Regions from separate parts of the Rhizobium sp. AAP116 genome, predicted to be linked through region 3. Evidence: riboswitches for the same ligand, from Rfam matches in the RefSeq annotation. Region 3 holds a riboswitch; each other region holds the start of a gene.
The links. A riboswitch is a leader RNA that binds a small molecule or an ion and turns the genes downstream of it on or off. The one in region 3 is predicted to bind cobalamin.
Positions count from the first base shown of each region.

Region 1: another riboswitch for cobalamin. It lies ahead of IP85_RS06685 (aromatic ring-hydroxylating dioxygenase subunit alpha); the one in region 3 lies ahead of cobU (bifunctional adenosylcobinamide kinase/adenosylcobinamide-phosphate guanylyltransferase).
Region 2: another riboswitch for cobalamin. It lies ahead of IP85_RS09050 (ABC transporter ATP-binding protein); the one in region 3 lies ahead of cobU (bifunctional adenosylcobinamide kinase/adenosylcobinamide-phosphate guanylyltransferase).

Region 1 is NZ_LJIB01000007.1:269,649-271,906, reverse strand. Features, by position in the region: gene IP85_RS06685 (aromatic ring-hydroxylating dioxygenase subunit alpha) at 1-991, opposite strand, end outside; cobalamin riboswitch at 1,094-1,297, opposite strand; gene IP85_RS06680 (DUF6656 family protein) at 1,601-2,206, shown strand; gene IP85_RS06675 (diguanylate cyclase) at 2,223-2,258, opposite strand, start outside.
Region 2 is NZ_LJIB01000011.1:151,691-153,948, reverse strand. Features, by position in the region: gene IP85_RS09055 (ABC transporter substrate-binding protein) at 1-281, opposite strand, end outside; gene IP85_RS09050 (ABC transporter ATP-binding protein) at 302-1,096, opposite strand; cobalamin riboswitch at 1,298-1,529, opposite strand; gene IP85_RS09045 (NAD(P)/FAD-dependent oxidoreductase) at 1,652-2,258, opposite strand, start outside.
Region 3 is NZ_LJIB01000023.1:59,396-61,653, forward strand. Features, by position in the region: gene IP85_RS13465 (hypothetical protein) at 1-677, shown strand, start outside; cobalamin riboswitch at 744-1,116, shown strand; gene cobU (bifunctional adenosylcobinamide kinase/adenosylcobinamide-phosphate guanylyltransferase) at 1,301-1,831, shown strand; gene cobW (cobalamin biosynthesis protein CobW) at 1,835-2,258, shown strand, end outside.

The DNA.
Region 1 (2,258 bases), on a different contig from region 3:
AGGTGGTGGTGACGGCCGTCTCTTCGGCCGAAAGCGGCAGGACGCGGAAGGAGATCGCGTGGTCCCCGAGAATGTGGTTCCAGGTCGTCGGATAGTGAAAAAGCAGCATGGTGCCGATATGGCTGATCGGCACGTCTGCGGAGAGCGGCTTCTTCACGGCGCGCTTGCCGGACATGGTGTAGCTCTCGGCATCCTCTATCAGCGGCATGCGGGCGGTGCGGAACTGGCCCGACGGGTCCATGTTGAAGGCAGACGGCAGGCCGGCGGCTTCGCAGCGCGCCCAGTGCTCGGAGATGAAGGGATCGTCACCCGCACCCTGGACGCCGGTTGCGGTCGGGGCTTCCGGATAGGTGCGGCAGAGCTCCGGATGGTTGCCGGCGCAGTGGTAGCATTCCCGGTTGTTTTCCCAGACGAGCTTCCAGTTACCCTTCTCGATGATCGTGTTCTTGTGGGCGACCTTGGCTTCCCACAGGCGGTGCGGGCGCAGATAGGGTTCGATCGAGGCGCGCATCGGCGCGAAATCAGGGGCTTCGTTGGCGAGACAGACGAAGATGTAACCACCGACGCTTTCGCAATGGACGGTCTTCAGGCCGAATTCGGCCTTATCGAAAGTCTCACCCATCTGGCGGGCGAAGACGAGCGATCCGTCGAGGTCGTAGGTCCAGTTGTGATAGGGGCAGACGAGCTTGGCAGCTGCGCCCTTGTCCTTGGTGCAGACGCGGTGGCCGCGATGGCGACAGGTGTTGTGGAAGGCGCGGATGACCTGATCCTTGCCGCGGACGATGACAACCGGGTAGTCGCCGATCTGGGCGGTGAAATAGTTGCCGGCGCGCGGGATCTCGCAATCATGGCCGATAAACAGCCAGTCGCGATACCAGATCATCTCCATGTCGAGCTTGAAGTAGTCCTGGTCGATGTAAAATGGCTGTTCGAGCGAGAAACCCTCGCGGCGGTTCTTCAGCTGGCGCAGCACGTTGGCCTGCAGATCCATGTCGTCCTCGTGTTTCAAAAACTCGGGGGAGATGAGAGCGCAGCCTGCCGTCGCCCTGGGAAGGCGGTGTGCATGGCTATCTCTGGTCGCCCTCCGCAACCTCAAATGTCCGTCTGCCAAGGCTGGTTTCCGGGCTCAGGAGTGGTCCATTTGCGGACCGCGTCGGCGCCTTCCCAGGGTTACCCCCAGTGGCCTTCTGCCAAAACGCATTCTCCACCACCGTTGCGGGGGCAGCGCCGGATTTTGACCGGCTTCCCGATTTCCTACCCTCCCTAGCAGGGCAGCACCTCGAGCTTGCCTGCATCTAATCACAGGCCGCGGGCCTCCGCTGCATTGCAGAACGACACGGCCCAAATCGTTTGCGACATCCCACAGGCGACGATAAAGGGCGGCAAGCTCGGGAATTTCCCATTGTTTTCCGGGAGGTGCGGCGGCTGCGTTTCTCTGGCCGCTGAAATCATGGCGCAAACGAGCGATTTAAGGCAGTTGCACGGAACTGCACTGCGGCAAGCCTCGCGAAACCTCGCTGATGTAGAATACCATCAAATCATGATTAACCATGCTGCGTTAAGCTCAAGCAATCAGTCCGGGTACCGTCAGAGCGTCAAGATGCAGAAACTCAGATACTACGCGGCTCCCAAAGCGGAAACGCAAACGCCGCCCTCGTCAAAGGCAGTCCATACCGAGTTCCTGAGAACCGGTCGGATCTCGCGCAGCCGCGAGGACTGGCTGCCGGACGAGCGCCGGTATCTTTCCTATGAGGAAGTTGCGGCGCGGACCGGGCGGCGGCTGGAGCGGGCGGCCGAGACGACGCATGAGCGCATCAACGGCTTTCACCGTTCGATCAAGTTCCCCAAAGTCATCTTCCACCGCACACTGAACAACAGCCCACATCTGGGCTACTGTCACGTGACGGCGGCACGCACGAATTTCGCGCAGTATGCCGATGTCAAATGGGCCTTCTACATCGCCAATTTCTTTGCCGAACTCGGTGGGGAAGAGGTGTTCTTCGAGCAGATCAAGCAGAATTACGGACGGATGTATTTCGCCGTGGCGATCAAGCCGGAGGCGGAGGCCAAGGCGATGACCATCGACCGTTCGTTCCGCAACAACGGACTTTTATTCCAGACAGTGGATCCGAAAGAGGCGCTGCGGAACGTACTGATGCTCGGCGCACGAGACGCCGAGCTCAGGAAGATCATCGCAAAACTTTGAAAGTGGACTTCGACGCTCAGGCGCCGAAACCGCCCACCGGCTTCTTCTTGTA
Region 2 (2,258 bases), on a different contig from region 3:
TATTTCGGCGAAAGCTCGGGCAACTCCTTCACGCCGTCCCGCAGCCCCTCATCCAGCGTCTTCCAGCCGGAGATCCCGGTATAGCCGACCATGCGGTCCTGCAGTTTCAAGGCCAGCATCATCTCGGTCAGGTTTACGTCATTCGAGATCGCGCGCGCCGGAGGTGCGTCGAACGTGACGTCGCGATCGCAGCTCTTGACCGTCACAGGATAGGCAAATGCCGATGAGGCGGCGAAGACCGAAGCAAAGAGCGTGGCAGACAATAGAAGACGGGAAGCCATAGTGGCGGATCCTTTCAAAATCAGGTCAAGGCAAGGGAAAAGGAAAAACGATGGGACCGAGCGCCCTCCGCCTGTTGACGGGCGGCGAGGACACCGAAGGTTCCGGACAGGGCCTGTTCGGTCAGAACAGCTTCCGGTGGGCCGAACGCATTCATCCGGCCGCCATGCATCAGGGCAATATGCGTTGCAAACTCGGCGGCGAGGTTAATGTCGTGCAGCGTCGTGATGATCGTCAGGTTCAAAGCGCCGAGCAGATCGAGGATCTCGAGCTGGTGACGGATATCCAGATGGTTGGTCGGCTCGTCGAGTATGAGGATTTCAGGCTTCTGCGCCAGCGCACGCGCCACCAGGACACGCTGCTTCTCACCTCCCGACAAGGTCGAGAACTGCCGGTTCGCCAGCCGCAGCAGATCGAGATGGTCGAGCGCGTGCTCTGCTTCGGCCCGGTCTTCTTCGCTCCAGCCCGCAAGGCCTTCGCGCCAGGGAACGCGCCCCATCATCACCACGTCGCGGACGGTGAACGGGAAGTCGCCCGGCATTTCCTGCAGAACGACCGCCACCCGGCGGGCAAGTTGGCGGGCACTCATCTGCCAGATATCCTGACCGCCGACCTCGACGCGCCCCTCTAGCGGACTGACACCGCGATAGAGGCAGCGCAGAAGCGTGGTCTTGCCAGCCCCGTTCGGCCCGACGATTGCCAGCCGGTCGCCTGCATCGAGGGAGAAGGAAACGCCTCGGACCAAAAACTGGGATGACTTCGGCCCCCAACCGATATCGGTGACCCGGATCGGGCAGCCCTTGCTGGTACAGCTCATGGGCGGGCCTCATCGAACGACGAAACGTCGAGCGTTACGCCATGGCCAAGGCCGATCGCCCGTCCCTGCGCTTCATGATCTGGAAGGAAATGCATGCCAGTCCTCCGCAGGATTTCTCCGGAGGCAAAATGGCATGTGGTCGGCGCGCCAGACGGCGCAGCGCAAAAGCCAGTTCGTATCCATCGGAACACCCCGTCCGCTTCGTTTTCTTCACTTGACGGCAGGTCTCCTGGCTCGCGGATATGCGCTTTCCATTTGCCTTCCCACGGTGACCCGCAGTGGCCCGGCGCTTTCACGCCGCGAGAATGGACAGCAATCCGCTTACAGTTGCGGGGGCAGCCACGGTCTTGGTCCCTATTGGGTCGTCCTCACCGTGTTCCCTATTAATCCCCTCGGAGTCATCCGGCGGGGAACCGTCACTGCTTGCATAGGACCTGCAGCCCCTGGCGGTCAAGCCTGGATCTTTTCGTTATGTAATATCGTTACGTCTATAGATCCGAATCCGGGTTGTCCACCTTCAAAGCGCATCCGCCCTCAGATTCTCAACGGAGGTCATTACCTCTCAGGGGCAACGAAGTTCTCATCGATCAGACGCGCGCCTCTCTGCCGGGTGGTGTAGCGCCAGATCCACTGAACACTGACAAGCAGGCGTTTCTCGAAATTGACCAGCAGATAGACATGGACGATGGCCCAGAGCAGCCAGGCGAGACGGCCCTTGAGCTGCCAGGAGCCGAAATCGAAGATGGCTGCGTTTCTTCCGATGACCGCCGTGTTGCCGCGATTACGGAAACGGAAGTCTGGCACAGCCGCTCCTTTCAGGAGGTTGGCCTTGAGCGCTTTGCCGAGGAACGTCCCCTGCTGTTTGGCCACCTGTGCGAGCGCGGGCAATGCTTCGCCATTTTCTCCCAAAGCCAGCGCGGTATCGCCGATGGCGTAGACCCCGTCCATGCCATCAACCGAGAGGTCGCACGCAACCGGCAAGCGCCCGCCCGGGCCCGGCGAAAGGCCAAGCCATTCCGCGGCCGGCGATGCTTTGACCCCGGCTCCCCAGACGATGCAGCTCGCCGGCAGGAAAGCATCCTTGACCTTAACGCCCTCGGCAGTCACGTCTTCGACAGGCGTGTTCAGCCTGATATCCACGCCGATGTCGCGCAGATAGTCG
Region 3 (2,258 bases):
TCCCGCTCGACCTCATTGAAAGCGTCGATCGCCGCGTCTCGGCCGCGATTGCGGCGACGCGCCCGCCCGCGGGTGCCGAGCGTGTCGTGCTTCTGGTCAAAATCGATCGCCTCGGTTTCGGCGAAGGTGCCCGTCGTCGCCTCGCTCAGGCTGACTTCACCGTGACTGCTGTTTCGGTCGAAACCGGCGAGCCTGTCGCCAAGGGAACCTTCCGGGTGAACGGCCCGACCGACGACCCGCGCTGGGCCCGTCAGGCGCTTGCCGAAGAGGTCGCGGCCCGTATCCGCTTTGCCTTCTCGCTGACCACGCCGCGTGTCCGCAAGACCCTGCCGCAGCGAACCATATCAACGCGGCTCGCTTCGGAGCCACCGCCGGTGATCGTGCCGAATGCTCGGGTGGAATCGCCACGCGCCGCCCCGGTAGTGCGGCAGGCGCCGCCGCAAAACTCGTCCGTTATGGCTGTGCCGGAGACGGCTGTTCCTCCGCCACCGCGCGAAATGGCCGCGCCGCCGGTCGCCGACGTGCAGACACCTCGGCCCGCAGCCCCAGCCCAGCCTGCGCGTCGCGCTGCCGACATCGGCCAGGGCACGCCGGTCGAACAGGGAGCCGTGGGTGCCATTCGCCTGCGGCCGGATTGCGACCCCGCCGTCACGCCGGACTGCTCCACGAGCCCTTGATCGGCCCTCGGGCGCAATGACGCAGCTCTGCGCCGCAGCTGTGATTGACTCGGCTTCGACCTCGGCCTAATCCTCATGATGGATGGTTTCCGAACGGCAGAGATGTTGTCCGGAGAGCAAAAGGGAATGCGAAGGCGTGGACCCCAACCGGGCACGCCGAACGCAGCCGACCCCGCGACTGTATTGCAGCGAGGGTTCTCCATCCGCCTTGTCGTTGAACGAGTGACGGGTCGCAGGGTGCGACCGGCTCGCCAGAACGGCAGGACGGAAAAGCCACTGGGGTGGCAACACGATCAGCCGGGGCAGGACGCCTCTTTTTCTACGAATCGTCCGCTCTTTCGTGTTGCCGCAAACCCTGGGAAGGCGAGGAGAACCCGACGGTCCTTTCGAGGATCACGACCTGCGAGCCAGGAGACCTGCCATCCACGGGCATGGTGCCCACACTGGGGAGGTCTCCCCGTTGCCAGCACGGAGGTTGTCGTGGCGACGTTCTGCATCCGCGGGTCCTTGTCGACCCGTCGGTGCCGGTCCGCATGCGCGGACGGGGCATCGATTGTTTTCTTGTGCATGCTGAAGGCATGCACCGCTGGCCGTCTGCGGGCGGTCGAAGGTCATGGCGCACCATGACCGCATCCAATTCCCGATCCATCCTCGTTCTCGGCGGTGCGCGCTCGGGCAAGTCGCGTTTCGCCGAAACAACGGCGCGCAACACCGGCCTAGATCGCGTTTATCTGGCCACGGGCCGCGCCTGGGACGACGAGATGCGCGCCCGCATCGAGGCGCACAAGGCCGACCGTGCCAATGACGGTTGGACGACGCATGAGGAGCCGCTGGATCTCGTCGGTGCGCTGAAGACGCTCGACAAGCCCGATCGGGTGATCCTTGTCGACTGCCTCACGCTCTGGGTGACCAATCTGATGATGGAAGAAGGCCGTGACGTGGACGCGGACGGCGCGTCACTCGCCGCCAGTCTTGGGGAACTCCAGGCCACCGTCATCTTCGTCTCCAATGAAGTCGGCCTCGGCATCGTGCCTGAGAACAAGATGGCCCGCGCCTTCCGCGACCATGCCGGCCGTCTCCACCAAGCCATCGCCGCCGAGGCGGCTGAAGTCTATTTTATCGCGGCGGGTTTGCCGTTGAAAATGAAGGGTTGAACCATGTTGCAGCAAAAGATCCCCGCTACCGTCATCACCGGCTTTTTGGGGGCAGGCAAGACCACCATCATCCGTAACATGCTGATGAATGCCGGCGGCAAGAAGATCGCGCTGATCATCAACGAATTCGGCGACCTCGGCGTCGACGGTGATGTCTTGAAGGGCTGCGGCGCCGACAATTGCACCGAAGATGACATCATCGAACTCACCAATGGCTGCATCTGCTGCACGGTCGCCGACGACTTCGTACCGACCATGCTGAAGCTGCTTGAGCGCGACGTGAAGCCTGACCATATCGTCATCGAAACCTCTGGCCTGGCACTGCCGCAGCCGCTGGTCGCTGCCTTCAACTGGCCGGATATCCGGACCCGCGTCACCGTCGATGGTGTCGTGACCGTGGTCGACAGCGCTGCCGTCGCCGCCGGTC